3 regions of the Mesorhizobium sp. M0910 genome follow, and region 2 is predicted to be linked to each of the others. Evidence: predicted binding sites of a transcription regulator. Region 2 holds the regulator's gene; each other region holds the start of a gene.
What was found. The regulator LexA, encoded in region 2, represses DNA repair genes until DNA is damaged. The targets are predictions, from matches to a motif close to TGTTCNNNNTGTGTTCNG.
Positions count from the first base shown of each region.

Region 1 (10,519 bases), on a different contig from region 2:
GACGGCTCCTTCGTCTTCGTGCCCAGGGGCGTGCGCTGCCCGATGGAACTGTCGACTTATTTCCGCATGAACGAGAAGAATACCGGCCAGTTCGAGCGCACGCTGATCATCGCTGAGGAGGGGGCTTACGTCTCTTACCTCGAAGGCTGCACGGCGCCGCAACGCGACGAGAACCAGCTTCATGCCGCGGTGGTCGAGCTGATCGCGCTCGATGACGCCGAAATCAAATATTCGACGGTGCAGAACTGGTATCCCGGCGACGCCGAAGGCAAGGGCGGCATCTATAATTTCGTCACCAAGCGCGGCGACTGCCGCGGCCATCGCTCGAAGATTTCGTGGACACAGGTCGAGACCGGTTCGGCCATCACCTGGAAATATCCGAGCTGCATCCTGCGCGGCGACGATTCTAGTGGCGAGTTCTATTCGATCGCCGTCTCCAACGGCTATCAGCAGGTCGACAGCGGCACCAAGATGATCCATCTCGGCAAGAACACGTCGAGCCGCATCATCTCCAAGGGCATTGCCGCCGGCTTCTCGCAGAACACCTATCGCGGCCAGGTCTCGGCGCACCGCAAGGCGACCAACGCCCGCAACTTCACCAATTGCGATTCCCTGCTGATCGGCGATCAGTGCGGCGCACACACCGTGCCCTACATGGAAGCCAAGAATTCGACCGCGCAGTTCGAGCACGAGGCGACCACTTCGAAGATTTCAGAGGACCAGAAGTTCTACGTCATGCAGCGCGGCATCCCGGAAGAAGAGGCGATTGCGCTGATCGTCAACGGCTTCGTCAAGGACGTCATCCAGCAACTGCCGATGGAATTCGCGGTCGAAGCGCAGAAGCTGATCGGGATTAGTCTTGAGGGGAGTGTTGGGTGAGTTAACTGGAACGGCGATCATGGATTTGTTCAAGCGGGTGGAAGGCTTGATATTTGCCGTTCTGATGCTCTTGCTGACATTGGCTGTTGGTGGTGCTGTGATGGCGTTGATAGGCGCAGTGTTTGGCTTGAGTTCGACAAAAACTATTGGTGGTTCGATTGCAGGCTTAAGCGCGGCTGGGTTTTTTGGCTGGATGTTGGTCACCAGCAAGTTTGTACGCGCTTTTCGAGCTTTTAGAAAAGTTCCGTCGCAGGCCGGGCACCGCGAACAAGAAAGTGGAAAATAATGCTTGAAATCAGAAACCTCCATGCCCGTATCGTCGATGACGGCACCGAGATCATCCGCGGCCTGAATCTTTCGGTGAAGGCCGGTGAGGTCGCCGCCATCATGGGGCCGAACGGCTCGGGGAAATCGACGCTGTCCTATATCCTCGCCGGCCGCGAGGACTATGAGGTCACCGAGGGCGACATCCTCTACAACGGCCAGTCGATCCTTGAAATGGATCCGGCCGAGCGCGCTACCGCCGGCATCTTTCTCGCCTTCCAGTATCCGATGGAGATACCGGGCGTGGCGACGATGGAATTCCTGAAAGTGGCGATGAACGAGCAGCGCAAGGCGCGCGGCCAGGAGCCGCTAAAAATCCCGGAATTCCTCAAGCGCGTGAAGGACGCGGCGGCCTCGCTCAACATGGACATGGCGATGCTGAAGCGGCCGCTCAATGTCGGCTTTTCCGGCGGCGAGAAGAAGCGCGCCGAGATCTTGCAGATGAAGCTTCTCGAGCCGAAGCTTTGCGTCCTCGACGAGACCGATTCCGGCCTCGATATCGACGCGCTGAAGATCGTCGCGGACGGCGTCAACACGCTGCGCTCGCCGGACCGCGCCATCGTCGTCATCACCCACTACCAGCGCCTGCTCCAATACATCGTGCCCGATACGGTGCACGTGCTCTACAGGGGCCAGGTGATCAAGTCGGGCGACAAGTCGCTTGCGCTCGATCTCGAGGCCAATGGCTATGCCGGCGTGATCGGGCAAGCCGCGTGAGATGCCAGCAGGCCCGGAAGGCAAGCCAAACAAGGCGATACTGATGAATATGCACACGACACCCCAGCGGACACCGGCCGAAACGGCGCTGATCGACGCCTTTGGCGAGCGGCTGTCGCTGCTGCCCGGCGACGGCGCGGTGATGCTGAAGCGCGACGACGCCATCGAGGCGATCAAGAGCGGCCTGCCGACGCGGCGCGTCGAATCCTGGCACTATACGGACCTGCGCCGGCTGCTGATCTCGGTGCCGGACTTCGATCCGGCAGCGGTCGCGAAAGCCGTTGCGCCGATCGTCGAGGGCTCCAGCGTTTTGCCGGTGCTGAACGGCGTTTCGAATATGAAACTGCCCGATATCGAAGGCGTTGCCGTGCAGCGCCTGTCGGAGAAGCTGACCGACGGCAGCGCAGCATCTGGGCTTGATTCTTATGGCAGCGACGACGCCATCGGCGCGCTCAACACCGCCTTTGTCGCCGACGGCTATTTCGTCGACATCGCCGACGGCGCCCAACTGGAAAAGCCGCTTGAGCTGCAGAATCTGCAGGCCGGTGGACAGACGCATGTACGCCTGGCCGTCCGTGTCGGTGCCGGCGCCAACGCTGTCATCGTCGAACGCCAGGCGGGCGAGGGGGCGGCGCTGGTCAGTTCGGTCAGCCAGCTTGTGCTTGGCGAGGGCGCCGAAGTGACATGGCTTGTCGTGCAGGAGCAGCCGGATACGGCGACGCATCTCGCCCAGTTCAAGGCGCATCTCGGCAAGAATTCGAAGCTGACGCTGTTCGTCATGAATGCCGGCGGCAGACTGGTGCGCCAAGAGGTCGTTGTGAAGACGACCGGCGAGGGCGCCGAATTCACGCTGCGCGGCATCAATCTGCTCGCCGGCGACACCCATACCGACGTCACCATGGTGCTCGACCACGCCGTGCCGCATACCGCATCGACCGAAGTCATCCGCAATGTGGTGACCGGCAAGGCGCGCGGCGTCTTCCAGGGCCGCATCAACGTCCACCAATATGCGCAGAAGACCAACGCCAAGATGGCCTGCAACACGCTGCTTCTGTCGGACGACGGCGAGTTCTCGACCAAGCCGGAACTCGAAATCTTCGCCGACGACGTCGTCTGCGGCCATGGCGCGACCGTCACCGAGATCGACCACAGCCATCTGTTTTACCTGATGGCGCGCGGCGTCGACGAGAAGACCGCGCGCGGCTTGCTGGTCAAGGCCTTCGTCGCCGAAGTGATCGAGGAACTGGACGACGAGGCCATCGTCGAGGCGCTGGAACGTCGGCTCGACGATTGGTTTTTGACGCACGGGTAGAGGTGACTGAGGGGTTGGTGCCAACACCCCTCATCCGTCGCCTTCGGCGCCACCTTCTCCCACAAGGGGAGAAGGAGAGGCGCTCTTCCTTCTCCCCTTGTGGGAGAAGGTGGCCGAGCGAAGCTCGGTCGGATGAGGGGTGCTGGACGGAATGAGGCGATGCCTCGAGAGAGCTTGTGATGGACCAGAAAGTCGAAAACATCCCCTACGACGTCGAGGCGATCCGCCGCGACTTCCCGATCCTGTCGCGGCAAGTTTACGGCAAACCTCTGGTCTATCTCGACAATGGCGCCTCGGCGCAGAAGCCGCAGGCCGTGCTCGACGCTATCCAGCACGCCTATTCCCAGGAATATGCCAACGTCCACCGCGGCCTGCATTTCCTGTCCAATGCTGCGACCGACGCCTATGAGAAGGCGCGCGAGACGGTGCGCCGTTTCCTCAACGCACCGAGCACCGACAACATCGTCTTCACCTCGAACACCACGGCGGCGATCAACACGGTTGCCTATGGTTTCGGCATGCCCAATATCGGCGAAGGCGACGAGATCGTGCTCTCGATCATGGAGCACCATTCCAACATCGTGCCGTGGCATTTCATCCGCGAACGGCAGGGCGCGAAACTGGTCTGGGTGCCGGTCGACGATCTCGGCGTCTTCCACATCGAGGAATTCGAGAAGCGGCTGACCGACCGCACAAAACTGGTTGCTATCACACATATGTCGAACGCGCTGGGCACGGTGACGCCGATCAAGGAGATCGTGCGCATCGCCCATGCCCGCGGCATTCCGGTGCTGGTCGACGGCAGCCAAAGCGCCGTGCACATGCCGATCGACGTGCAGGACCTCGACTGCGACTTTTTCGTCTTCACCGGCCACAAGGTTTATGGCCCGTCGGGCATCGGCGTGCTCTACGGCAAGAAGGATATTCTGGAGCGCATGCGCCCGTTCATGGGCGGCGGCGAGATGATCGAGGAGGTGACGCAAGACATCGTCACCTACAACGACCCGCCGCACCGTTTCGAGGCCGGCACGCCGCCGATCGTGCAGGCGATCGGGCTTGGTGCTGCGCTGGAATACATGGAAAAGATCGGCCGTGAGCGCATCGCAGCGCACGAGGCCGATTTGAAGGACTATGCGCATCAGCGGCTGCGCGCCATCAACTCGCTGCGCATCTTCGGCGATGCGCCCGGCAAGGGCGCCATCATCTCGTTCGAGCTGCAGGGCATTCACGCCCATGACGTGTCGATGGTTATCGACCGGCAGGGCGTGGCGGTCCGCGCCGGCACGCATTGCGCCCAACCGCTGTTGAAACGCTTCGGCGTAACATCCACATGCAGGGCATCGTTCGGCATGTATAATACCAGGGCCGAAGTCGACGCTTTGGCCGATGCGCTGGAAAAGGCGCGAAAGTTCTTCGGGTGACGATCATGGATGATGCCAGCCACACCGCCGAAAGCACGGCACTGGATATGACCACCAATGCGGCGGTTTCCGGGTCAACGATTCCTGCCGACGAACTGGCGCGGCTGACCGACGACATCGTCTCGGCGCTGAAGACGGTCTATGACCCCGAAATCCCGGCCGACATCTACGAACTTGGCCTTGTCTACAAGATCGACATCGAGGACGACCGCTCGGTCAAGATCGACATGACGCTGACCGCACCCGGCTGCCCGGTGGCCGGCGAAATGCCGGGTTGGGTGGAAAATGCCGTCGGCGCCGTCGAAGGCGTTTCCGGTGTCGAGGTCAACATGACCTTCGACCCGCCCTGGTCGCCCGACCGCATGTCGGAAGAGGCACAGGTGGCGGTGGGCTGGTATTGAGATCAGTCGACCTTGCACCGTATGCTTTGGCATAAGCCGTGATCGCTGAGAACAGCTCGTCAAACTTGACGTCGTGGTCTCCCGTGCCAATACACATCGCGTCTAAACCCATCGCTCTATTGGGTCCCCGACTCCAGCGCGCCATTTTGGTCAAAGATGGGCTCTGCCAGACGCTCTCTAGGACTTCTACCAAAAGGAACTTTTGTCGCCGGTAACTCCGCTCAGAAATGTGCTTCACGACACTCCATGGAATGAACTCTGCTGACAGGCGGACGTCCCAAAAGCCCTTAGGCGACAAAACTAGCGTCGGCCGTTTCAAATCGAAAAGACGCACCACAGCGATCACAAAAGTGCCGGTGAACAATATAGCCGTTATCCAACCGAGAAATTGCTTGAAGCTACCTGGAGCGATATTCGGCACTAGGCGCCATCCAAGCGCAATGCCTAAAGTTGTCATCGCTACCGATATAACAGCCAGCAGGCCGAGCCGAGCAGGAGATGACCGAAATTCAACTGTTTGATTGGTGTCAAGCATTTAGCCTCTCGCCATACTTCGATTGTCGCCAACTGAAATTACATCCAAATTGGTTGCAGTAAGCAGAAAACTTCACCATCTTAGGTAAGAATGATCCGCAGGCCTTGAACCCGCGTGAAAGTGGAGAACGATATGGGACGCTTCGCCGTCATCACCATGACCGAAAAGGCCGCCGACCGGGTCCGCGAGATCGTCGCGACCCGCGAGAACGCGCATGGCATCCGCCTGGGCATCAAGAAGGGTGGCTGCGCCGGCATGGAATATACCGTCGATCTGGTGACCGAACCCAACACCAAGGACGACCACATCGAGCGCGACGGCGCCCACGTCTATGTCGCGCCGGAGGCAGCGCTTTTCCTGTTCGGCACCGAGATGGATTTCGAGCAGACGACGCTGCGCACCGGCTTCACCTTCCGCAACCCGAACCAGAGCTCGGCCTGCGGCTGCGGCGAATCGGTCGAACTGAAGCCGGCCGATTTGAAGGCCTTGGCTGAAGCGCGCGCTTCCGCCTGATCTTTCCTTCTCCTCCGTTCACGGGGAGAAGGGACCTAATCCACCCACATTCCTGTTCGTTTGTGCCAGTCGGCAATTGATTCTTCCGGGTAGACGTCGAAGACCTTGTCCCTTTTGCCGATCTCCGGCTCGACCCAGTTCGCCTTGTATTTCAGCATAAGATGCACCTTCTCCGGCGGCTTTGGCAGGTCTGTGTCGATCGCCGAGGCGAAGGGATGCACCAGCTCCGGCCAGGTTGGGTCGTAGAGCCAGAGCGCCGTCCCGCATTTCGTGCAGAAGTTCCGCTCGCCCGTCGAGGTTTCGCGGTGCGGGTGCTCGTCGTCCTCGATCTCGGCGCGATAGACACCGAGATGGCGCTTGCCATGGATTTTCAGCGTCTCGTAATCGGCGCCGAGATTGATGGCGAAACCGCCGCCGCCCTGCTGCTTGCGGCAGATCGAGCAATAGCACAGCATGAACGGCACGGGCGTGTGGCTTTCCACCTCGAAACGCACGGCATTGCACCGGCAAGATCCTTTGAGCAGAAGCGGCATGAAAAACTCCGACGAAATTTGATTCTGAACTTGTCAGGATGGTGCCGGTTACGTCGATGACAAGGGGAAATCCGGGTGACATGATCGCCGCATGGACAACGAGCGCATAGAAGAGCTTTTCGAAGGCCTCGGCCCGGTCAGCATCCGCAGGATGTTCGGCGGCAAGGGCATCTATTTCGACGGCGTCATCGTCGCCATCGTCGTCCGTGGCGAACTGATGCTGAAGGCGGACGCCGAAAGCGCGCCGGATTTCGAAGCGGCCGGGTGCCGGCAATGGACCTACACCGACTCGCGCCACGGCAAGCTCGTGTCTATGCCCTATTGGAGCGTTCCCGACAGCGCTTTCGACGATCCAGACGAGATGGCGATCTGGGCGCGGCGTGCCTACGAGGCAGGACGGCGCGCCGGCAAATAGGCTGCGTCATGCTTCGGCAATTCCGGGCCGCATTTCACGCCAGTTCCCGCGCCTCGGGCACGAGCGCCAGCGCCTCGGCAAAGCTGGCGCTGGTGAAGGCGGCGCGCTCGACGGCGAGCGCCGCGGCGGCAATGCCTTCGCGCAGTGCCGCGCGCAGCGTCAGGCCGCGCAGCAGGGCAGCGATCGTGGCGCCTGCCAATGCGTCGCCGGCGCCGGCAACGTCGGTCCGTTTTTGTAGCGGCCGTGGCGAGATCGAGAACGCGCCGGTTTGGTCGAAACCGAGCACCGGACCGTCGCCGTCGGTGACCACGCCGCTTTTCAGGCCGGCGCGTCTCAGGCCGTCGATGACGCCTTGATCGTCAGCATCGATGTCAACGCCGGCGATCACGCCGGCCTCGTGCCGGTTCATGAAGGCCAGCGCTAGAAGTCCGAGCACCGGCGTCAGCCGCGCCGCTCTGTTGGGCGAGACGGCAAGCGCAAACACCGCCTTGCCGGCGGCGAGTGCCGCCATCCGCTCCAGCGCGGTCGACGGCAGGTTGGCGTCGCACAGGATCGCATCGGCCGAACCGATAGCTTCGCGCACCTTGGCGCGGCGAATTTGCTTGGGAAGCGCCAGCTCGTAGAGCACCATGTCGGCAAGGCCGGCGATCAGTCCGCCATCGCTATCGATCAGCATCGTATGGCTTGGCGTTGCCCGGTCGAGGAACACCGCCGACAGGTCGGCAATGCCGGCCTCGGTGACGGCGCGTAAAACCGTGTCGCCAAGGGCATCGCCGCCGCGCACCGAAAGCAGCGAGGCCGAGGCACCGCGCCGCACCGCCCAGCGCAAGGCGTTGAAGACGGCGCCGCCAACATGCTCGCGCATCGTGCCGGGGTTCAAGGCGGCTGGCGCGAAGGCGCCGGCAACCCGGCCGCGCCGCTCGATATAGGCGCCGCCCACGGCCAGGATCGTCGGGGAGTTCATCATGCCGGCAAAATGCCCTTTGCTGTTGCCCGGTAGGAGACTAGGTCGCTGGGCGGAACCCTGCAATCGCGGGTGCGATTCGGTTGGTGACGGCAGCGGCGCCGCATGCGAGGCCGGATACATCCGGAAGCAAATTTACGAAACAAAAATAGAACAAATATGGATATCCGTTATTTTTCAAATCCTTGCCGCTCATTGACAAATGAGAACAAACGAGGTACATTCTTTTAAGGATTGCGGGATTGTCCGGCCTCCATTGACGACCACGGGGTGATGTATCATGGCTCAGAATTCTTTGCGGCTTGTAGAGGACAAAGCGGTGGACAAATCAAAGGCTCTGGATGCGGCTCTGTCGCAAATCGAGCGTGCCTTCGGCAAGGGCTCGATCATGCGGCTCGGCGCAAACGAGCAGGTCGTCGAGATCGAAACGGTGCCGACCGGCTCGCTTGGGCTGGACATCGCGCTTGGCGTCGGTGGCCTGCCGCGCGGCCGCATCGTCGAGATCTACGGGCCGGAAAGCTCGGGCAAGACGACGCTGGCGCTGCACACGGTGGCCGAAGCCCAGAAGAAGGGCGGCATCTGCGCCTTCGTCGATGCCGAGCACGCGCTCGACCCGGTCTATGCCCGCAAGCTCGGCGTCGATCTCGAAAACCTATTGATCTCGCAGCCCGATACCGGCGAGCAGGCGCTGGAGATCTGCGACACGCTGGTGCGCTCCGGCGCCATCGACGTGCTGGTGGTCGATTCGGTGGCGGCGCTGACGCCGCGGGCGGAAATCGAAGGCGAGATGGGCGATTCGCTGCCCGGCCTGCAGGCGCGCCTGATGAGCCAGGCACTGCGCAAGCTCACCGCCTCGATCTCGCGCTCCAACACCATGGTCATCTTCATCAACCAGATCCGCATGAAGATCGGCGTCATGTTCGGGTCGCCCGAGACGACGACCGGCGGCAATGCGCTGAAATTCTATGCTTCGGTCCGCCTCGACATCCGCCGCATCGGCTCGGTCAAGGATCGCGACGAGGTTGTCGGCAACCAGACCCGCGTCAAGGTGGTCAAGAACAAGCTGGCGCCGCCCTTCAAGGTGGTCGAGTTCGACATCATGTATGGCGAGGGCGTCTCCAAGACCGGCGAGCTGGTCGATCTCGGCGTCAAGGCCGGCGTGGTCGAAAAGTCGGGCGCCTGGTTCTCCTACAATTCGCAGCGTCTTGGCCAGGGCCGCGAAAACGCAAAACTGTTCCTGCGCGACAATCCCGACACGGCGCGCGAGATCGAGCTGGCGCTGCGACAGAATGCCGGGCTGATCGCCGAGAAATTCCTTGAAAACGGCGGCTCCGAAAGCAGCGACGACGGTTTCGAGGACGACGCTGGGGTGATGTAGGGCAGGCGACGCCTCGCGGAGCCTCAGCCGGGTTTCGATTTGATGTTTTGATTTTGAGTTTGCGTAATCGATGCGTTTCGCCGCCGGCCCCGTGCCGGCGGTTTGCGTTTGATGGCGGGGCAGAAGCCATTTCAAAGCGCTGGTGAAAGCGGGAATTTGAGCCCATTTGGTGTTTCTGGACAGGCTGCGGTGCGACCGCTAAAAGGCCATGTCTATTTTCCGCCGGCAGCCGGCGGTTCTCTCGAAAAGGCAGTATTTCATGAGTGGCGTCAACGAGATCCGGTCGGCATTTCTCGACTATTTTCGCAAGGAAGGTCACGAGGTCGTCGCGTCAAGCCCGCTGGTGCCGCGCAACGACCCGACGCTGATGTTCACCAATGCCGGCATGGTGCAGTTCAAGAACGTTTTCACCGGTCTGGAGAAGCGGCCCTATTCGCGCGCCACGACTGCCCAGAAGAGTGTTCGCGCCGGCGGCAAGCACAACGACCTCGACAATGTCGGCTACACTGCGCGCCACCTGACCTTCTTCGAGATGCTCGGCAATTTCTCCTTCGGCGACTATTTCAAGGAGCGCGCCATAGAGCTTGCCTGGAACCTGATCACCAGGGAGTTCGGGCTGAAGAAGGAGAAGCTGCTGGTCACCGTCTACCACACCGACGACGAGGCGGCCTCGTACTGGAAGAAGATCGCCGGCCTTTCGGACGATCGCATCATCCGCATCGCGACTTCCGACAACTTCTGGGCAATGGGTGACACCGGGCCTTGCGGGCCGTGTTCGGAGATATTCATCGACCGTGGCGAGCATATCTGGGGCGGCCCCCCCGGCAGCCCCGAGGAGGATGGCGACCGTTTCCTCGAATTCTGGAACCTGGTGTTCATGCAGTATGAACAGGTGACGAAGGAACAGCGCGTCGACCTGCCGCGTCCGTCGATCGACACGGGCATGGGCCTCGAGCGCATGGCCTCCATCCTGCAAGGGGTTGAAAGCGTCTTCGAAACCGACCTGTTCCGCCACCTGATCGACGCTGCATCGTCGGCGCTCGGCAAAGGTCCGGATGCGGACACCGTCGCATCGTTCCGGGTCATCGCCGACCATTTGCGTTCGTCCTGCTTCCTGGTCGCCGACG
Region 1 covers NZ_JAMYNZ010000008.1:71,916-82,434, reverse strand. The annotation lists gene sufB (Fe-S cluster assembly protein SufB) at 1-879, shown strand, start outside; gene NKH78_RS20755 (hypothetical protein) at 899-1,165, shown strand; gene sufC (Fe-S cluster assembly ATPase SufC) at 1,165-1,920, shown strand; gene sufD (Fe-S cluster assembly protein SufD) at 1,964-3,232, shown strand; gene NKH78_RS20740 (cysteine desulfurase) at 3,412-4,653, shown strand; gene NKH78_RS20735 (SUF system Fe-S cluster assembly protein) at 4,659-5,054, shown strand; gene NKH78_RS20730 (STM3941 family protein) at 4,978-5,589, opposite strand; gene sufA (Fe-S cluster assembly scaffold SufA) at 5,722-6,102, shown strand; gene NKH78_RS20720 (GFA family protein) at 6,138-6,635, opposite strand; gene NKH78_RS20715 (TfoX/Sxy family protein) at 6,727-7,050, shown strand; gene NKH78_RS20710 (PfkB family carbohydrate kinase) at 7,085-8,017, opposite strand; gene recA (recombinase RecA) at 8,295-9,392, shown strand; gene alaS (alanine--tRNA ligase) at 9,652-10,519, shown strand, end outside.
Region 1: recA (recombinase RecA) is a predicted target of LexA. The motif match lies at 8,153-8,170, and genes of this name have one in related genera.

Region 2 (10,519 bases):
ATGTGCGGCCGCATTATCTGGCGCGGCAACTGGAAGCGCTGTTCTCCGATACCGCTTACCGCACCTGGCAGAAGCACGGTTTTGCCGACATTGCCGGGCGTGTGGCAACCGCCAAGCCGTCAGGCGAGATTGCTGCGGGGCTGGTGATGGGTATGGTGAGGAAGTGGTGAATAGTGAATAGCGAGTAGGAAATGGTGCTGGCGGTAACGGCCAAGCTGCTTCAGCTACTACTCGCTACTCGCTACTCGCTACTCGCTATCTTCACCGCTTCGCGATCGGCACGTAATCCCGTTCCGGCGCGCCGGTATAGAGCTGGCGCGGGCGACCGATCTTCTGGTGCGGATCCTCGATCATCTCCTTCCACTGCGCGATCCAGCCGACGGTGCGGGCGACCGCGAACAGTACGGTGAACATAGTGGTGGGGAAGCCCAGCGCCTTAAGGGTGATGCCGGAATAGAAATCGACGTTGGGGTAGAGCTTCTTCTCGATGAAATAGGAATCGGTCAGCGCGATCTTTTCCAACTCCATGGCGATGTCGAGCAGCGGATCGTCCTTGATGCCGAGCTCGCCCAGGACTTCGTGCGCGGTTTTCTGCATGATCTTGGCACGCGGATCGTAGTTCTTGTAAACGCGGTGGCCAAAGCCCATCAATCGGAACGGATCGTTCTTATCCTTGGCGCGCGCAATGAATTCCGGGATGTGATCGACATGGCCGATCTCGCCCAGCATGTTCAGCGCTGCCTCGTTGGCGCCGCCATGTGCGGGACCCCACAGGCAGGCGATGCCGGCAGCGATACAGGCAAAGGGATTGGCGCCCGACGAGCCGGCCAGGCGGACGGTCGAAGTCGAGGCGTTCTGTTCGTGATCGGCGTGCAGGATGAAGATGCGCTCCATCGCGCGCGCCAGCACCGGATTGATCTTGTATTCCTCGCAAGGCACGGCGAAGCACATATGCAGGAAGTTGGCTGCGAAATTCAGCTCGTTCTTCGGATAAATGAACGGCTGGCCGATGTGGTATTTGTACGCCATCGCCGCGATTGTCGGCATCTTGGCGATCAGCCGCATTGAGGCGACCATGCGTTGATACGGATCCGAGATGTCGGTGGAATCGTGATAGAAGGCCGACAGCGCGCCGACCACGCCGCACATCACCGCCATCGGATGCGCATCACGGCGGAAGCCGGTGAAAAAGCGCGACATCTGCTCATGTACCATGGTGTGGCGCGTCACCCGGTAGTCGAAATCGTCCTTCTGCGCCTTGGTCGGTAATTCACCATAGAGCAAGAGATAGCAGACTTCGAGGAAGTCGCCGTGCTCGGCCAGTTGGTCGATCGGGTAGCCGCGGTGCAAAAGAATGCCGGCATCGCCATCGATGAAGGTGATTTCCGATTCGCAGCTCGCCGTCGACGTAAAGCCGGGATCATAGGTAAAGACGCCGGCGGTATTGTAGAGCGAACCGATGTCGATGACGTCAGGTCCTACCGAACCACTTCGGATCTTGAATTCATGGGTTTTGCCGCCGAGCTCCAGCTTTGCCGTCGATGCCTGGGTTTTGCCGCCAAATTCCATTTTCGTCGCAGGTTCGGTCATAGCAAACTCCTTTTTGTTTCCTCAGGCCGGCAAAGGCAAAATATCTGAACCCAACACGTCAAAAGCATCGGAATATGCACATTTGCGCCCGCAATTGTATCTGCGCGCCAGATTAGGCCAAGGCCCAATGTTGCACTGCGAAACACACCTTTCAATGCCAATCTTCTTGGGCCAGTTCGCTAATCGATTTGATCAGCGATCCGCGCCAGGCTTTCCTCGCGGCCCAGCACGGCAAGCACATCAAAGACACCTGGCGAGGTACTTTTGCCGGTGAGCGCGGCGCGCAAAGGTTGGGCCACGGCGCCGAGTTTATGGCCGCCGGCCTGCGCGTAGTCGCGGATCGCGACTTCAGCCGAGGCGGCAGACCAGTCCGAAACCGTGGCCAGTGCCGCATGAGCGCCTCGCAGGATCGCGCGCGCCTCACCGCTGAGCAGCGCCGCCGCCTTCTCGTCGACCGGCAGCGGCCGCTCGACGAACAGGAATGCAGCCCCTTCAACAAGTTCGACCAGCGTCTTGGCGCGCTCCTTCAGGCCGGGCAAAGCGGCAAGCAGTTGCGCCTTGCGTCTGTCGTCGAGGCGGGCGGCGATTGCCGGGCCGCCTTCGAGATAGGGCAGAGTGGCGATGAAGGTGTCGAGCAGCGCCGCGTCGTTCATCCGGCGCATATGCACGCCGTTGAGCGCCTCGAGTTTGGCGAAGTCGAAACGGGCGGCGCCCTTGTTGACATCGCCAATGTCGAACCATGCGATCATGTCGGCAATCGACATGATCTCATCGTCGCCGTGGCTCCAGCCAAGCCTCGCCAGATAGTTGAGCAGCGCCTCCGGCAGGTAGCCCATGGCGCGATAGGCCTCGACGCCAAGCGCACCGTGCCGCTTCGACAGCTTGGCGCCGTCGGCACCGTGGATCAGCGGGATATGCGACATCGACGGCACCTCCCAGCCCATGGCCTGGTAGATTACGGTCTGGCGTGCGGCGTTGGTCAAATGATCGTCGCCGCGGATGATGTGGGTGATGCCCATGTCGTGATCGTCGACGACGACGGCATGCATGTAGGTCGGATTGCCGTCCGAGCGCAGAATAATGAAATCGTCGAGATCCTTGTTGGGAAAACGCACGTCGCCCTGGACGCGGTCATGCACCACCGTCTCGCCGTCTGTCGGCGCCTTGATGCGGATCGCCCCCTTGGCGCCGGGCGGCGCCTCCGACGGGTCGCGGTCGCGCCAGCGTCCGTCATAGCGGGGAGGCAGCCCCTTGGCCCGTGCGCTCTCGCGCATTGCTTCCAGCTCGGCAGGCGTCGCATAACAATAATAGGCCTTGCCCATGCGAACGAGCTCCTCGGCCACCTCGCGATGGCGCGGCGCACGCTCGAACTGCGACACCGGCTCACCGTCCCATGTCAGGCCAAGCCAGGAAAGCCCGTCGAGAATGGCTGCGGTTGCCGCATCGGTGGAGCGCTCGCGGTCGGTGTCTTCGATGCGCAGCAGCATCGTGCCGCCTGTGTGCTTGGCATACAGCCAGTTGAACAGCGCCGTGCGCGCGCCGCCAATATGCAGATAACCGGTGGGCGAGGGGGCAAAACGGGTGACGACCTTATCGGGCATGGAACTCTCAGGCGGGCCAAGGAAGTGGGTTTGCGGACTTTCGCGCGTTGCGCGTTCATGTAGCATAGGAGGTCGAGGGCGCAAGAGGCAGACCCGATGGCTGTGCGAGGCCGTGGTGCGGGCGAGGGCGAGGACGCTGGTAGCGGCGTCAGCGAACGCTTGCTGTTTGCCGCTCCCCCGCCTGCCCTGCCGGTATCGGCATTGCTGCCCGCTCCGCGCTTCGATGCTCCGTCGCTGCCGGCCAGCGACCCAGCAACGGTTCCGGTGCCTGCGTCCGAGCCCATCGTGCGCCTACGCCGGCGTTTCCGCCTCCCGTCACCATCCCGCATCCGCAACAGCGTAACCTCGGCAGCCGGCCTGGAACTCGACCGTGGCGTCGCCTTCCTGCTGGTGCCGGTGTTCCTCGCATGCGGGGTGGTCGTATATTTCGCGCTGTCGGTGGAGCCGGCCTTTCCGCAGCCGATCGCAATCGTGCTCCTCGCGGCCCTTTGTGCCGTCATCTCGCGGTCATGGCCCAGGACCCGCCTGTGCTTCATGGTGGCGCTGCTCTGCGCGCTTGGCGTGCTTGCCGCCAAGTTCGAGACCTGGCGTGTCGGGACGCATATGCTCGGTTCCGAAATCTCGACGCGGCTGACGGGTCGTGTCGTATCGTACGAGCCCATGGCGAGCGGCCGCATCAGACTGACAATCGATGTGATCTCAACCGCCAGGCCGACGCTGCGCTACATGCCGGAACGGGTCCGCATTTCGGCGATGAAGATACCGGCTGAGCTGGCCGCTGGTTCCGAGATCACCGGCTATGTGCGGCTGCTGCCGCCGACCGGCCCGGTGCGGCCCGACAGCTATGATTTCTCCTTCGACAGCTATTTCGCCGGTATCGGCGGCAGCGGCTTCTTTCTCGGCAATCCGAAAGTCGTGGCTTCGGGCAGCATGCCGCTTGCCGCGCGGCTTTCTTCCGCGATCGAAGACGCGCGCGAATCCATCGCCGACCATATCCGCAGCCGCATCGGCGGCGCCGAGGGCGAGATTGCTGCTGCGCTGATCGTTGGCGTGCGCGCCGGCATTCCCGAGGAGATCAACGAAGCGATGCGGCGTACAGGCATCTACCACATCATCTCCATCTCGGGGCTGCATATGGCGTTGGTCGCCGGCACCATCATGGCGCTGCTACGCGGCGCCTTTGCGCTGTTTCCCGACTTCTCATCGCGACGGCCGGTCAAGAAATATGCCGCAGCCGCCGCGCTTTTTTCGATTGCGGCCTACCTCGTCTTTTCCGGCATTGTGGTAGCGGCCGAACGCAGCTTCATCATGCTGGCGGTGATGCTTATCGCCGTGCTGTTCGACCGGGCCGCGCTCACCATGCGCAACCTGGCGATCTCGGCCATCGCGGTCATCGTGGTGTCGCCGCACGAGGTGGTCGGTCCGAGCTTCCAGATGTCCTTCGCCGCGACGGCGGCCCTTGTCGGCGCCTATGCCGGCTGGTCCGACTACCGCGCCGGCAGGGCCACCACGCCGCCGCCGCGGCGGTCGCCGCTACGCCTCGCCACGCGAAAGGTCCTGCTGGGCATGGGCGGCCTGGCGATGACCTCGATCATTGCAGGGAGCGCCACGGCGCTTTTCGCCATATGGCATTTCCAGCGCGTGGCGCCGCTCAGCCTGTTCGCCAATCTGGCCATCATGCCCATCGTCTCACTGGTCGTCATGCCCTTCGCCGTCCTCAGTGCGCTGGCGATGCCGTTCGGCGCGGATGGGCCTTTCCTATACGTGATGGGCAAAGGGCTGACGGCGATGATCGCCCTGTCCGGGTGGATCTCCGAGCGCTCGCCGATCGATGCGGTCGGACTGATTTCGCTGAGATCTGTCCTTTTGGTGACGATCGCCCTCGTCATTGCCAGCATGGCGACGACCTGGTTGCGGCTCGCGGCACTTCCTTTTGCGCTCGCCGGCTTGCTAACGACAACGCAGACGCGCGTACCCGACGTATTGATCTCGGAGGACGCACGGCTGGTCGCGCTGCCGATCGGCAGCGGTGAGCTCGCCGTCAACCGGGCACGCCCGAATGAGTTCACGATCGACAACTGGAAACGCGCGCTCACATCAGAGGCTATCGTCGCGCCGGAAACACCTGGAAAGAACGATCCGCAATTCGACATTGCCGATCCGGCCGACCTACCGCCGGGCATGCCGTTCATTTGCACGGACGGTCTCTGCCTCGCCAGGCATCCATCCGGCGCGATCATTGCGCAAGCCAAGGACCGCGATACCGCACGGCCAGCCTGCGCCTTCGCCAGCTTGATCGTCATCGACGACGCCACCGCCCATAATCCCTGCTACTACGACCGGCTGGTCCTCGTCGTCACCAAACGGCAACTGGCGCGCGCGGGAAGTGCGGCCGTCTATTTCGATCCACAAGCGGCAACACGCGCCGAAATCCGCTTCGCCGTCGAAAAATCATACCGGCCCTGGCACGTGCAGCGGAAATTTTCACGCGCGGCGCGCGGCCTGCCGCCATACCGCAGAGCCGACAATCCAAAAGCCGGCACCAAGGGCGCAACTCAGTAGCGGCGGATCAGCCCAACGAGCTTGCCCTGCACCTTGACCCTGTCTGGTCCGAAGATGCGCGTCTCGTAGGCCGGATTGGCGGCCTCCAGGGCGATCGAGGCGCCCTTGCGGCGGAACCGCTTCAGCGTCGCTTCCTCCTCGTCGACCAAGGCCACCACGATCTCACCGGGGCTCGCCGTATCGGCGTTGCGGATGATCACCGTGTCGCCGTCGAAAATGCCAGCCTCGATCATCGAATCGCCTTTGACCTCGAGCGCATAATGCTCGCCGCCCATGATCATATCCGGCGGCACCGAAATCGAATGCGTCTGGTGCTGGATAGCATCGATCGGCACACCGGCGGCGATGCGGCCCATTACCGGGATCGAAACGGCGGCGACGACATCGTCGTCATTGCCGGCTGCAGGGACGCGCGACGATGTGGGCTTGCCCTGCCGAGGGGCACCTTGCCCAAGACTGCCCTGGATGACACTCGGCGAGAACTTGCGTGCCGCATTGAGGCCGGGGGCGATCGAGTCAGGCAGGCGTAGTACCTCCAGCGCACGGGCCCGGTTGGGCAAACGGCGAATGAAGCCGCGCTCCTCCAGCGCCGTAATCAGTCGGTGGATTCCGGATTTGGAAGCCAGGTCGAGCGCTTCCTTCATCTCGTCGAAGGAAGGTGGGATACCGCTTTCCTTCAACCTTTCGTGGATGAACATAAGCAGTTCGTGTTGTTTGCGTGTCAGCATAGCGACCCCCAACAGAATCAGAAAACAAACCCAGAACAGACACTATCTGTTCCAGTTGTGTTCCGCAACTGTTTAAAGTTTAATGAATGCGTTAAGGCTCGGGAAACAAACGACGTCCCCTACCGGCGTACCGTATTTTCACCGCCGCGAGCCTCATCCCCTTGATTCTGCTTTCGTTTGCGCCGTTCTGGCCTCCTTGAAGGCGGCACTGGCATCGGCCGTCGGTCGGCAAAGGGCACGGAATTGAACCCGTATCGACTGTGCGGTTTGGTCAATGCACCGTGAACGAAACGAACTCAAAACGCCAACCTCGGGCTAACTCCAGGTTTCCACCGCCTGGTCAGGCTGCTTCTCGCCGGTGGAGCCTTGCTACGCGCTACCCGGTAATGGAAGAACAGTTGATGCGTGTCCGGCGTTGCGTTGGATTTTTTGAGGGAGCAGGCAAATCATGACGGGAATTCCCGATCTCGTGGCCGTAAAGGCGATGGATGCCGCGGATCCGCTGCGCGCGATGCGCGACCGCTTTGTGTTGCCGCAAGGAGTGATCTATCTCGACGGCAATTCGCTAGGAGCTGCTTCACGTGCCGCCTTCGATGAATTGCGCAAGGCCGCGACCGAAGAATGGTCGCATGATCTCATCCGCGCATGGAACACGGCCCGCTGGTTCAACATGCCGCTTGAACTTGGCGACCAGCTCGGGCGCCTGATCGGTGCCGCGGTCGGCCAGACGGTGGTCTGCGACACGACGTCGGTCAACATCTACAAGCTGCTGCACGCGGCCATGGCCATGCGACCGGAGCGGCAGGCCATCGTCGCCGAGGGCGATAGTTTTCCGACAGACCTCTACATGGCTGAGGGTGTGGTTTCGACGCGAAAAGATGCGCTGCTGCGCCTCTCGGGGGTCGACGCGCCGACCATCGAGGAGCTGATCGACGATCGCACCGCCGTGGTGCTGGTCAATCACGTCAACTACAAATCGGGCGAACTGCGCGACATGCCGGCTCTGACGCGCAGGGCCCAGGAAGCCGGGGCGATGATCGTCTGGGATCTCTGCCACACCGCTGGCGCGATGCCAGTCGAGCTCGACAAAGCAAACGCCGATTTTGCCGTTGGCTGCACCTATAAATATCTGAATGGCGGCCCGGGCGCGCCTGCCTTCATCTATGCGGCTGAGCGGCATCTTTCCGACATCCAGCAGCCGCTCACCGGCTGGTGGGGCCATGCACGACCCTTCGCCTTCGAGCCAGGCTATGCGGCCGGCACCGGCATCCGCCGGTTTCTGTGCGGCACCCAGCCGATCCTTTCGATGCGCACGCTGAAGGGCGCGCTCGACATCTGGGACGATGTCGACATGACTGCGGTGCGCAAGAAGAGCATCGCACTGGCCGATCTGTTCATCGAGCTTGTCGAGGCAAAGTGCGGCACTTACGGCCTCACGCTCGAAAGCACGCGCGATGGGGAAAAACGCGGCAGCCAGATTTCATTCATGCATGAGCATGGCTACCAGATCATGCGCGCGCTGATCGAACGTGGTGTGATCGGCGATTTTCGCGCGCCATCGACCATGCGCTTCGGCTTCACCCCGCTCTATGTCGGCTATGCCGATGTCTGGCAGGCCGTCGAAGTGCTTGAGGACATCCTGCGCACCGGTGCGTGGAAGGATGCGCGCTTCGCCATCAAGGCGGCTGTCACTGAGATTGATGCGAGAGCTGGAATCGTGAGGCTGGCGATGATGCGCCGCGCGATGCTCGCGGCTAGGTTGCAAGGCCATATTGCCAGGGAGGGCGCAGGGTGTTCGAACGTCATATTGCCGATTGGGACAACGCCTATGCCAACGGCGCCAACATAGCCGGCAGCGATCGCTGGCCGGCGGCCTGGGTCGAGCCCGCGCAGGTTTTCCGCGAGGCGCTTTCGACCGAGGGCAGGGCGCGGCTCGACCTGGCCTATGGCGATAACCCACGCAACCGGTTCGATCTTTTCCTGCCGGCCACCAAGCCGAAGGGGGTCGTGGTGTTCGTCCATGGCGGCTACTGGATGGCATTCGACAAGAGTTTCTGGTCACATCTTGCCGCGGGCGCTGTTGATCGCGGCTATGCAGTTGCCATGCCGTCCTACACGCTCTGTCCGCAGATACGCATTGGCAGCATCGTCAAGGAAGTCGGCGCGGCGATAGGCAAGGCGGCGGCGATGGTCGCAGGGCCGCTGATGCTGACCGGGCACTCGGCCGGCGGCCATCTTGTTAGCCGGATGGTTACCAGGACAACGCCGCTGGCGCCCGAAGTGGTCCGGCGCGTTCGTCACGTGGTGTCGATCTCGGGGGTGCATGATTTGCGCCCGATCATGCGCACCGGCATGAACGAGACGCTGGCGATCGATGAGGCCGAGGCGCAGGCCGAAAGTCCGGTGCTGCTGCGCCCGATGGAAAAGGCCCGCCTGACCTGCTGGGCCGGCGGCGGCGAGCGCGCCGAATTCCTGCGCCAGAGCGCGTTGCTGGCCAACATCTGGATCGGCCTGGGTGCCGCGACCAGCTCCGTGGTCGAGCCCGACCGGCATCATTTCAACATCATCGACGGTTTGGCCGATCCAGACCATCCGCTGACCCGGACCTTGACCTCGGAGTGAGGCAGGTTCAGCGTAGCATCAGCACGTCGCAGGGGGAGCCCGCCGCCGCAGCAGGCGCGAACGGCGCGCGGACGATCAGCCCGTTGGCATCGGCCAGCATTTTCAGCATCGAGGAGTCCTGGATGCCGAACGGCGTCGCCACGAGCGCACCGGCGTCGTCTGTGACAACAGCCCGCACATAATCTTGCCTGAGATCGTTGGCCGGCATGGCAGCACCGAGCCGTGCCCGACGGATATCCCGCTGAAAGGCGCGGCCGCCGAGCCGCGCCAGCAGCGGCTTCAGGAAGAGCTGAGCGCAGACCAGGCTCGCCACGGGGTTGCCGGGCAGGCCGATGCAGCGAATGTCGCCCAGCCGCCCGAACATCAGCGGCTTGCCCGGTCGCATGGCGATCTTCCAGAAATCGAGCGTCATGCCTTGCCCGGTCAGCACGTCATGGACGAAGTCGTGGTCGCCGACCGAGGCACCGCCCAGCGTGACGATGACGTTCGCGCCAGCCTTCACGGCCTTTTCAACCAATGCCGCGATCGCCTCCCTGCGGTCCGGCGCGATACCGAGGTCGAGCGCCCGCGCACCGACCGACTGTGCGGCGGCAGCGACACCATAGGCGTTAGAGGAGATGATCTGGTCGGGGCCAAGCTCGCTGCCCGGCGGCAGCAATTCGTCGCCGGTGGCGATGATGGCGACCAGCGGCCGTTTGACCACGCCGACCTCGGGGTGATTGGCCGATGCCGCCAGCGACAAGGCGGCCGAATCGAGCAGGCGGCCTTTGGGCAGCAGGACATCGCCCTTGGCGAAATCGAGCCCAAGGCGGCGGATGTTGCGCCCCTGCACCGTCGGCTCTGTCACTTCGACGCTGCCGCCGCCGAGGTCGCGGACGTTCTCCTGGATGACGATAGTGTCGGTGCCTTCGGGAAGCGGCGCGCCGGTAAAGATGCGCACGGCCTGCCGCTGCTGCACCGTTCCGGCAAAGCCGCGTCCGGCCGGCGCTATGCCGATCACCGAAAGCCTTGCGGGTAGGGACGCGATGTCAGCCGCCCGCACGGCATAGCCGTCCATGGCGGAGGCGTTGAACGGCGGCTGGGTGCGGAGCGCCACAACCGGCTCCGCCAGCACGCGGTCGGCGGCATCCAGCAGCGCGACACGTTCGCCCGGCAGTGCAACTGCTCCGTCCAGCAGGCGCTCGAGCGCCTCGGCAACTGGGACCAGCGCCATTAGCGGCCTGCCTCGGTGGCCCCGGTGATCTTGTAGTCGCCGGATTTACCGCCGGTCTTTTCAACCAGCCTGATGCCGGAGATGACCATGGCGCGGTCGATCGCCTTGGCCATGTCGTAGATGGTCAGGCAAGCGACCGAGACGGCACTCAAGGCCTCCATTTCAACGCCGGTCTTGCCAGTGACGCGGGTCAAAGCCGTCAC
Region 2 covers NZ_JAMYNZ010000005.1:281,458-291,976, reverse strand. The annotation lists gene lpxB (lipid-A-disaccharide synthase) at 1-170, shown strand, start outside; gene gltA (citrate synthase) at 262-1,590, opposite strand; gene gltX (glutamate--tRNA ligase) at 1,770-3,191, opposite strand; gene NKH78_RS15130 (ComEC/Rec2 family competence protein) at 3,288-5,753, shown strand; gene lexA (transcriptional repressor LexA) at 5,747-6,481, opposite strand; gene kynU (kynureninase) at 6,930-8,330, shown strand; gene NKH78_RS15115 (hormone-sensitive lipase) at 8,273-9,103, shown strand; gene NKH78_RS15110 (molybdopterin molybdotransferase MoeA) at 9,111-10,316, opposite strand; gene moaC (cyclic pyranopterin monophosphate synthase MoaC) at 10,316-10,519, opposite strand, start outside.

Region 3 (10,519 bases), on a different contig from region 2:
GCAATGGCCGACGACATAACGAAGGACGGTCTTGCCAGGCTGTACGCACCGAGTCTGACCTTGTACTCCGCACCGGTCCACCTGTTTGCGCACTACGCGAAAATCAAGGACGCTGCCTTGGCGTATCGGCTCGCAGCCACCATCGCGCACCTTTGTCTCAACCTTGGCGACGACCATTTTGAGGGCGTCCAGCTCCCCGACAGCATGGAGCCGTGGGCAAACCTGTTCCCATCCTTCAAGCAGAGGGGCGACCGCGCGTTTGCGTTCGCGGTGATCAGTTCCAATCTCGAACCCTGGCAAGTTGGTATGGACGAGACCAAGTGGATCGATGCAGCGCTCGTTCGGACGGGTCTGCCGGATCGGCGATCGATTATGGAGCAGGCGATAGAAGCGATGGCGATGCACCAGCCCGGAGGACAAGGAGCTCCCTGGGACGAAGCCGAGCGCTACATGCTTGAGCTAGGGCTCGGAGTCGCGAGGGGACGGTCGAACAACCCGTCGTTTAGCCCGATGCACGCTCAATCCTATTCAGGGGTGGTTCCTCCAATGTTCGACTCGGAGGGCGAGATCTATCTGTTCCCGAACGACAAGTTCGACCTTACAAGGTTCGCACCCGAGGCAATGATCGATCTGGATTGGGCTCTGGACGGGTATACCCGCAACCTTCTGTCGGGCTGTCGCTAAGCTCATATGATCTGGCCACTTGAGGGCTCCTACCTTGCGATGCTCTGGAACGCATCGACCGATGTCCAACCCGGCTTTTTTTCAAGCCCGCATCCGCTGACGTACGCTGCCGCGCAGCGACTGGGGCGGCCAAAGCGCGGTGGGGGCTTGACGAGCTCTTCACAGCGTTTTGGGTCTCGGTAGACATGCTCTGAGGATTCATGGCGCGTATTCCACCGGGCCGAAACCGAAAGGCACACTTTCAATGACCCGAAACCCCCCATCGAAATGCTCGATTGCCTTCCAGGCGAGTAGCGCTGCCAGCAACGCGGAAACCTCGTTGCTGTTCTGTCCTTTGACGTAGCCGTAGGCGTCGACCAGGATGCGCCCTGCGTCGGCAAGATCCTCGTCTGAGACTTTTCCCTTGATGGCTGCGATCTGGTTCATGTGGTGAAGCAGTGCCGCCTCACCGTAACCGATGGGCTGTGCAAACGCTCGCAGCCAGGCAAGGGCGATGGCCACCAGGAAGCTGGGAAAGGTTGCCGGCGGTGCTGCGACCAGAGCAGGAAGAGCGTTTGCCCCTGTTGCGGTCAGTGCAATTGCCGGCATGAAAGCGAAAGGATCCCGCACCAGGTTGGAAAGCTTCAGAGAATAGGCGAGTTGCCGGCGCTTGCGCGCCAGCACCATTCCCAGAAATCCCTCGCGTCGAGGCGAGACGATCTCGGGAGGAGCTTCCTGCCAACGACTATCGGCGACGCCGTCGAGCGCGTTGATCGCACCGTGAAGCTCGGTATCGGTCACCTTGGCCAACCGCGAGGGCGAAGGGACTTGATCGAGCAATTCCCTGATCGAAGCGATCTCAGCGGACGTCAGCGACTGCGCGTTCTGCATGGTGCTCCACCTATCCTTGTCTGGTGCCTCGAGCCGGGGCGCTCCGAACCGCCGCGTGACGCATCGCCCCACTATGGCATTTGCCGCCTTGGGGCTCCAGCACACCTATTTGAAATCCCGCGTCTTCACCTTGATCTGGTCGATGTGCAGATAAGGATCGATGATATCTCGCGGCCGCGGCCCTTTGTGCATTCCACGCGGGTCCGGCGTCGGGCTGCCGTGATGAAACTCGTCGCCGCGCCCATGCGGCAGGGGGAAGGCAGCATCGCGATCGCCAACGCTGGCCAGCTCAGCTGAGAGATCACTCAGCCGGTGCGCGACGAGATGAACCACCTCGCCTTCCCTTTGGATGCGCCCGTATACGCCAATCATGCCAGCACCAAGCACAACCCTGCGGAATTTTTCGAATACCTTCACCCATACAACCAGATTGGCGATGCCGCTCTCGTCCTCGATCGTGATGAACATCACGCCCTTGGCTGAGCCCGGCCGTTGCCGGACCAGAACGAGCCCGGCTGCTTCCAGCCATTGCCCATCGCGCGCCTGCATGGCCTCGCGGCAAGAGACGATGCGCTTGCGGCGCAGGTCGGCGCGCAGGAAGGAGACGGGATGATCGCGCAGGGTCAGCCCGACATGTCCATAGTCCTCGACCACCTCGCCGCCTGATGTCATGGCGCGTAGCGCGACTAGGGGCTCGCGGATCTCCGGCACCGTTTGCTGCTCGCGAGCCGAGGCCGCGGCAAACAGCGGCAGCGGTTCGTCGCGCAGCGCCTTGATCGCCCACAGGGCCTCACGCCTGGCCAGCGACAATGAGGGTTGAAAGGCGTCGGCCTGGGCGAGCTCGACCAAGGATGCCGCGGGAACCCCGGCTCGATGCCAGAGGTCGTCAACCGACGCAAAGGATTGGTCGGCGCGTGTGGTGACGATGGTCGCGGCGTCGGCGTTTGCAAGACCACGAACCATCCGCAAGCCAAGCCGAACGGCAAACCGGTCCTCACTTTCGGTGGGCTCGAGCGTGCAATCCCAGCGCGACGCGTTCACACACACCGGGCGAACCTCGACACCGTGGTCACCGGCATCGCGAACGATCTGCGCGGGTGCGTAGAAACCCATCGGCTGGGCATTGTTAAGACATCGGGGTGATGACATTTCAGCCAAGACGATGCGTAGGCGATCAATGCAAAGCTTGCCGCATGGCTCTCGGGAAAACCGTAACTGCCGAAGCCCTCCAATTGCTTGAACGTCTTTTCGGCGAATTCGCGCTCATAGCCGTTCTTCACCATGCCACCGATCAGCTTGGCGCCGAAGCTGGAGACACCGCCAGTGTGCTTGAAGGTTGCCATGGCGCGGCGAAGCTGATCGGCCTCGCCCGGCGTGAAGCCGGCACATTCGATCGCGACGCGCATCGCCTGTTCCTGGAACAGCGGCACGTCCAGTGTTTTTCCGAGCACCTTTTCGAGCTCCGGCTTGGGATAGACAACCTCCTCCTTGCCTTCGCGCCGCCGCAGGTAGGGGTGTACCATGTCGCCCTGGATCGGTCCTGGCCGCACGATCGCCACCTCGATTACCAGGTCATAGAAGGTCCGTGGCTTGATGCGCGGCAGCATTGACACGGCTCGGGATTCGATCTGAAAGTTGCCGAGCGTATCGGCCTTGCGGATCATCGCATAGGTGCGCGGATCCTCGGCCGGGATCGTGGCGAGATCCAGATTGATCCCCTTGTGCTGTGACAAGAGATCAAAGCCGCGCTTCATGCAGGACAGCATGCCGAGCGCTAGCACGTCGACCTTCATGAACTTCAGCGCGTCGATGTCATCCTTGTCCCATTCGATGACCTGACGATCCTTCATTGCGGCCGGTTCGATCGGCACCAGATCGTCGAGCCTGTCGCGAGTCAGGACGAAGCCACCGGGGTGTTGCGACAGATGACGCGGTGCGCCGATCAGCTGCCTGGCCAGGTCAAGCGCCAGGCGCAGACGGCGATCGCCGAGATTGAGGTTCAGTTCCTCCGCATGCTTTGGTTGGACGCCTTCGTCCGACCAGCCCCACACCTGCGACGACAGCATCTTGATTAGGTCTTCGGGCAGACCCAGAGCCTTGCCGACATCACGCAGGGCGCCTTTGGAACGATAGCGGATGACGGTCGAGCAGAGTGCTGCGTGCTCACGGCCATAGTTATCGAACACCCATTGCATGGCGATTTCTCGGCGCTCATGTTCGAAATCGACATCGATATCGGGCGGCTCGCGGCGTTCTTCCGAGACGAAGCGCTCGAACAGCAGGTCATTGCGGTCGGGATCGATCGAGGTGATGCCCAAGACATAGCATACAGCGCTGTTGGCGGCAGACCCCCTGCCTTGGCAGAGGATGTCCTGACTGCGGGCAAAGCGCACGATCGAATTGACGGTCAGAAAATACGGCGCGTATTGCATTTTCTCGATGAGCTGCAATTCATGCTTGAGCGTACCAACAACCTTGTCCGGCACGCCTTCCGGAAAGCGCGTCGTGGCACCTTCCCAGGTCCAGTTTCTCCAGCGCCTGCTGCGGTGTCAGACCCGGCACCATGCGTTCCTCGGGATATTGATAGGCAAGCTCGTCCAGTGAGAATCGACAGCGCTCGGCGATCTCGAGGGTATGCGCGATCGCTTCGGGATAACGGCCGAACAGGCGTGCCATCTCAATCGGCGGCTTCAGATAGCGGTCGGCATGTCGTTCACGCCGCAGCCCGGCGTGGTCGATCGTGACATTGTGCCGGATGCAGGTGACGACGTCCTGCAGGATGGGCCGTGACGGCTCGTGGAAGAGCACATCGTTGGTAACGACCGTTGGCACGCCGGCCTGTCCGGCAAGATTGGAAAGATCGTGCAGCCGCAAAGCGTCGTTGGGACGGCGGCGCAGCGTCAGCGCCATGTAAGCCCGGTCGCCAAATGCTTCGCACAGTCGCCGCAGCCACATCGAGGATGTGTCGTCGGCCTGATCGGGAACGAACACCGCAACAAGGCCGTCGCCATAGCCGACGAGGTCGGCCCAATGCAGCACGCATTTCGCCTTGCCACCGCGCTTCTTGCCCAGAGACAGCAAGCGGCAAAGCCGCGAGTAGGCGGCGCGATCGGTCGGATAGACCAGGATGGAAATCTCTTCCGCCAGATCCAGCCGGCAGCCGACGATCAGCCTGACGCCGGTCGCCTTTGCCGCCTCATGCGCGCGCACGATCCCGGCCAGGCTGTTGCGATCGCAGACGGCAAGTGCGGGCATGTCCATTATGGCGGCCTGCGCAAACAATTCCTCGCAGGAACTGGCGCCACGCAAGAAGGAAAAATGCGAGGTGCATTGCAGTTCGACGTACGGTGCGATCATCCGAAAATGCCGTGCAGGAACCAGCGATGGGAGCCGGTCGCGGCATCCTCGCCATCGCCAGCGCGATAGATCCAGTAGCGCTCGCCGGCATCGTCCTCGACCTGGAAATAGTCGCGCACCGCGGCAAGTTCGGCGTCGCGCTTCCACCACTCGCCGAAAACGCGCTCAGGGCCATCGGCCCGCTTCACCCTTCGACGGATGCCTCTCCAGGTAAAGCTCGGTGGCGGATGATTAGGCAATAGAGCTATCGCCTCGATCGGCTCAGGCACTGCGAACAGACGAGCCGGACGCGGCCAATGGTCTGGCCAGGCATCGCCGGTCTCCACCGACGCGGGGGCGACACGCCGAACTGATCGTTCGGGCACGTCGCTGGCCACCGGGGCAAACCGATAAAGCATCTCCTCGCCGGCACGATTGCCCAGTATGTCGATCAGGTCCGAAATGTCAGCGTCCTGTTGTTCGATGAGTGAGGAGATCGTCTGCCTGGGCGTCAACGGTTCGGCTCGAGGCGCCGACAAGCGCATCAGCTCGATGCCGAAACCGGGATCGACCCGCTCGATCTTGTCGCAAAGCAGACGCGTCAGCCGCTTGACATCGCGGATGGGCAAGGCGGTGCCGACGCGAATGGCTTCGATCCGGTTGTCGACGCGGTAGAGCAGCAGGTCGAGCCGTCGGGCGCCTAGCCCCTGGTCTCCAGCTCGAGGCATAGCGCTTGCACAAGCTTGCCGATGTAGCGCGCGATAGTGTCGGCCGCACCAATGGGCTCGCCAAAGGCATGCTTTACCTCGACCACCTCCACTGGCCGCACCGGCTCGATCGGTTCGGCAAGGCGGCCAGTGGCCTGGTCAAGACGGCGGCCCAATTCGGGCCCAAAGCGCAGGGTCAAGGGTGCGCGAGGCTGCTGCAGAAGGTCCCCCACCCTGTCGAAGCGCAAAACGCGCAAACCGCTGACGATTGCGTCGGGCAACCGTAGAGACGGGATGGGCAGAGGACGAATGGCGTCGAGGGTTGCGTTGCCAGCGACCACGCTGACGGTCTGCCGGATGTAACGCGCAACGGCGTGAGCGGCACCCCAGCTATCCGCAATCGCTGCCCGCGCCGAAAAGCCGACCTGGTAGAGACGTTCGACCATATCGACCAGCATCATCTGTTCGCCGCCATGAAGGTGATCGGCGCCCGTGGTGTCCATGACCAATCCGTCCGGAGGATCCGCAGCTACGATCGGCGCGTACCGCCGCAATGCCCACAGCGCCAGCCGCTCCAATCCCTCCGTGTCGGCATCGGGCTCCGCGTCCATAACCACCAGACCCTGAATGAGGGCCTGCGCTTTCGTGCCGGCATTCCGATGCGTAGGCCCGCTTCCATAGCCGAGCGATCTGCCGCGATCACCAAGCGACGATTGCCTTGCCGCCCGACCAGCACCAAGGGTCTATCCGGTGGCGGCGAGACGTCGCCCAATTTCCTTCTGAGCCGGTCGGTCGACCAGCTTGGAAGGAAGAGCGAGACGACCTTGGGCATCGCATGCCTCCACTTCGATATCGAGCGTTTCCCCTCCACGAGACCGGATCAGTTCAAGTTGCCATCGCGCCCGGCCAACGCCTGGCACAGGCAGCGGCCGTGACGGCAGCACAGAAACCCGCCAGCGGGTGACAGACGCCGTCGGCTGCCCAAAATCGGCGGCTTCGGTCTGTCGGCGCCAGCGGCGGACGGCGATGCCCATGGCGCCGGAGCCTTCCGATGCAAGCTGCAAACGTCGCGAGGCCGTCATCGACAGCCGGGCAACCTCGGCAACCACAGCCCCAAGCCCCATGTGCCGCAGGCCTTCCTCGAAGCAGGCGAGCAGGGATTTGTCGTCACCGGCTTCGACATAGATCACCCGGTCCGGGTGAAGTCCGACCTGGGCGATTGCCGGCGCAAACAGATCTTGGCGCGTCACACACCACAGCACCTTGCCCTGCGTCCTGGCCGCAATTCCTGCAGCAAAAAGCGACGCGGCGGCGCCATCAATCGCTCCATTGCCACCACCGGCAACTTCATGGAGCGCGCCAAGTGCCACACCGCCCTCAGGCAGGTGGCTGTCGATAGAGGAAATGCCGAAAGGGAGCACCGCTCTTTCGGGCGTGTTGCCGCCTTCGAGACGCGCAATGCGATTTTGAAGATCGGAAATGGCAGCGTTTGGCGCCGATGCACTCATCTGGTCCCCTGAACGCGAAATGCTGATGGTATGTTCCTCATTTGTTCTCTTCCTAGTAAAGAGTCAATGGCATGGTGAGGTGGCGCTGCGGAAGAAATGTTTGGCGCGACCGCTCACCCGGTGGCACCGATAGAGTCGTTTGCCGACAGGACGATACGGTCGAAGGGCACGATGCCCCGCTGGACGTCGCGCCGGCGACTGCCGGCGCCCAAAGGAAAAACGGCGCATAAGCCGCAGTCCTGCGCGCGTCCGCAAATGCGGACATTGTCGCGCGCGGGACGGAGGAAATTCGCCCCCGCCGCGGACGGTTAACAGGACAGCCGTAGGAGCGTCAGCATAGCGCCGGCCGCAGGACGGGACGCGGGACCGACTGTCCCCGTCCGCAGCGGTCCGCATCATGATCGGCAATGGAGCCGTTGCCTTGGAATTCGACACGGAGCGCCGATCATCGCTCTGGTGGCTATCCCGTTGAAAAAACGGAACCAATTCCTCTGTTGCCAAGAGCCTATTGACTCCAATGTTCTTATTTTGTTCACTGTCGGTACGATTGGCACAGGAGGCGAACCATGGAACTTCGCTTGAACATTGAAGGTGCAACGCCCGAAGAACTGGCACGCGGTGTCTTCGCGCGGGCCGGCATTACGGCTTTGCAGGGCGCGGAAGGTTTGTTCGCGTTGGAAGGGTGGGACATCAAAGGCTTTCCGGAAGACGACAAGCCCACCGAGGACGAGGACCGGGCTGCTTCGGTTTGGATGGAGGCCGACGAGGCTGCGACGACCGCATGTTGTGCGGGCTGGCCGGAGGACAGAGTTCCGCGCCATCAGATCATGGAGCTGATCGACGTTCCCCGAACGAGATTGCAAGCCGAGGCGCTTCCGGACACGTGGCCGGCGCGCAAGCAGCTCTATCCGGACGTCGTCAAACGGCTGGAGGTTACAGCTGGCCCGGACCACCAGATCGATTTCGATATTGCCTTCGTTCTGGGTTGGGTGTGCGAGCGGCCGACGCTGGAGCGGTTGAGCCCCTTTCGGAAGATGGCGACCGTATCCCCTTCTTCACCAGCGACCTTGCCCAGGTGGAGGAAATGGCTCGCAAGGCGCTCAAGAACTGGACTATCGAGATTGACCGGGATCCCTACGATGCCCACGTTTTCGACCCTGCAGCCGTCGATGACGGTGACGAATTGCGCATGGCGGCGTGGCGCGATTTTCGACGGCTCCCTGCTTATGGAGAAGCCGCCTGCAAACCCCGCAGTCGCACTGACCCTGGCGATGATGCGCGGCCAGTCGATGCATTTCGAATAGTGGTCAAACGCAGTCGGGGCTCACCAACGCCATCGGTCATCGACTGCGACTAACCACACCAGGTTGCGCTGCCCGACGACCTTTACACCGACCGGAACTTCACCATGATCGCGAAGTTCTGCCAAGAACGAGGGCTTATGCACCATATGGCGGGGACGCATAGCTGATGACGCATCGCTATGAAAACTGTCGGGAAGTATCGTTTCTCGCGGGCCTTTTTGGATCGTTTCGTCAACGAACGCTTCAAGTGCTAGGCTTGCTTTCCGCATACCGCATTCCCATGCTTTCCGGTAAGCATGTATGCCCGAACGCCCAACGGGCATATTGTAACCTGAGCCACTTGATTTTGCTGGGCCTCGTCTTGGAAGCTACTCGAATCCTCGCAGTCGCTGCGGTGGGCAAGACAGGCTTGCGGGTCAGGAACTAAAGGGAGGACCGCATGAGCGACGTGGCGAAGGTTCTGGGACTGATCGAGAACTGCAACGATCCCGAAAAGCTGAAATCGTGGATCAGGAACGCCCGGGACAAGGGTGAGCCGGGCGTGGCCGACGCCGCTTTCCGCAAGCTGGTTTCGGTCCTACCCAAAGAGAAACCCGGGACCGGGGAGCATGATTTCTGGCAGACGATACATGCCTTCGAGCATGTCCTGTCCGAAGAGCGAGGAAAGACGACCCGGCTCGCCCGCACTAGGCAGAAAGTCGCAAGGGCGGGAGTGGTCCAAACCCTTCAAGACTGGGCCATGAGCGCGAAAAGCACCGACGGCTTTGTTATGCTGCTGGAGCGGAACATGCCGGAGCTGACCGGCGAAGCCATCGTTGTGCGGCACGCGCCGCAGTTTGGCGCGGAGGTCGTCGCGGCGGCGAGGCGCAGGCTAGAGGCAGCGGGTATCGATATTGCCACGCTTCCTGGCGCACACGTTCGGAATGACTGTCCGCAAAAAGGGCGGCCATCTTGAGTTGCCGCCGATCGTGGCGGGCGAGTGGCGCGGCGAAATCGTAGGCTCAGCCAACGTCAACTTCGGCCAAGTGGTTCAGCCAGGCCCGCCCCGCCAGTCGGTCGAATTCACCTATATCATTCTCCCCGCCACGCTCATCATGCCGGACCCGGCGTTTAGGTGGCCGGGCGTCGTCATGATCATGGCGCCCACGCCCATGAAGACGGAGTTCAGACGCGGGCACGCTCTTCCAGGCCGATCGCCTGCCGTCGCTGAGTCTCTCCCTCGAAGTCACCAGGGCGCAGTTTTCGGACATGCTTCCACGCATCGAAGCGCGGCGGCTCAAGAATTTTCATTTCACCGTGGAGGAGCAAAGAGATTCTTGGCCTGTGCGGAGCTGGGGCATGGGAGCCACGACAGCCTAGCGCGTCGGCCCCGCCCCCATTCTATTCGTCTCGACGATTGCAGGGTGCGCGGCGTCCGACATTCCGACTGGACCTCGTGGATGTCGAGCGTTGCCTGAAACCTATTGGGTGCTACGCGCGGCAACGAAGTGCAGAATGCGTCGAGCTGAGTCGGAGGAAAGGCGGTAGCGCTCTCCCGACTCGAACCCCCGCAGCCGCGGTCTGCTATCCTATTTTCACGCCGTTACCGCCGTTTGCCGCATTGGCCGGACAGATCCATTCCAGGCATAGCAAGGAAAGGGTAGCGTGATTGCTTCTTAGGTGAATGCTCCACTGTCGCGGAACTCAGCCCGCGAGGCGATGTGCAGCGAGAAAAGCAATGAAACGCGCACTTGGCGGGCTCCTGCTGTTCGGCATTAATCGAGAACAGGCAGCGGTAGCTATCGGCGTCAGTCCAACGACGTTCGACCAGTTGGTCGCGGATGGCCGTATGCCACAACCGCGGATGCCCAGCAAAGAGCGCTATGTCTGGGACGTGGAGGAACTGGCAGAGGCATTCGGGCGGCTACCACACCGCAACAGCAAACTTGACGGCGTGTCCTCTAGCGATAATCCTTGGGATCGCAGATGATGGACGTGGCGAGCACCATGGTGAAATTCAATCTGAAAGGCGTTGTCGAAGACAGGGATCGGCACGGCAATATCCGGCTGTACTTCCGCGCACCGGGTAGAAAAAAGATCCGTCTGCGAGAAAAGCCAGGTTCAGCCGAGT
Region 3 covers NZ_JAMYNZ010000001.1:140,787-151,305, forward strand. The annotation lists gene NKH78_RS00700 (hypothetical protein) at 1-684, shown strand, start outside; gene NKH78_RS00705 (hypothetical protein) at 883-1,554, opposite strand; partial or broken gene NKH78_RS00710 (error-prone DNA polymerase) at 1,660-4,911, opposite strand; partial or broken gene NKH78_RS00715 (DUF6504 family protein) at 4,908-6,429, opposite strand; gene NKH78_RS00720 (ImuA family protein) at 6,341-7,105, opposite strand; gene NKH78_RS00725 (hypothetical protein) at 7,672-8,409, shown strand; gene NKH78_RS00730 (hypothetical protein) at 8,849-9,364, shown strand; gene NKH78_RS00735 (helix-turn-helix transcriptional regulator) at 10,127-10,378, shown strand.
Region 3: NKH78_RS00720 (ImuA family protein) is a predicted target of LexA. The motif match lies at 7,137-7,154, and genes of this name have one in related genera.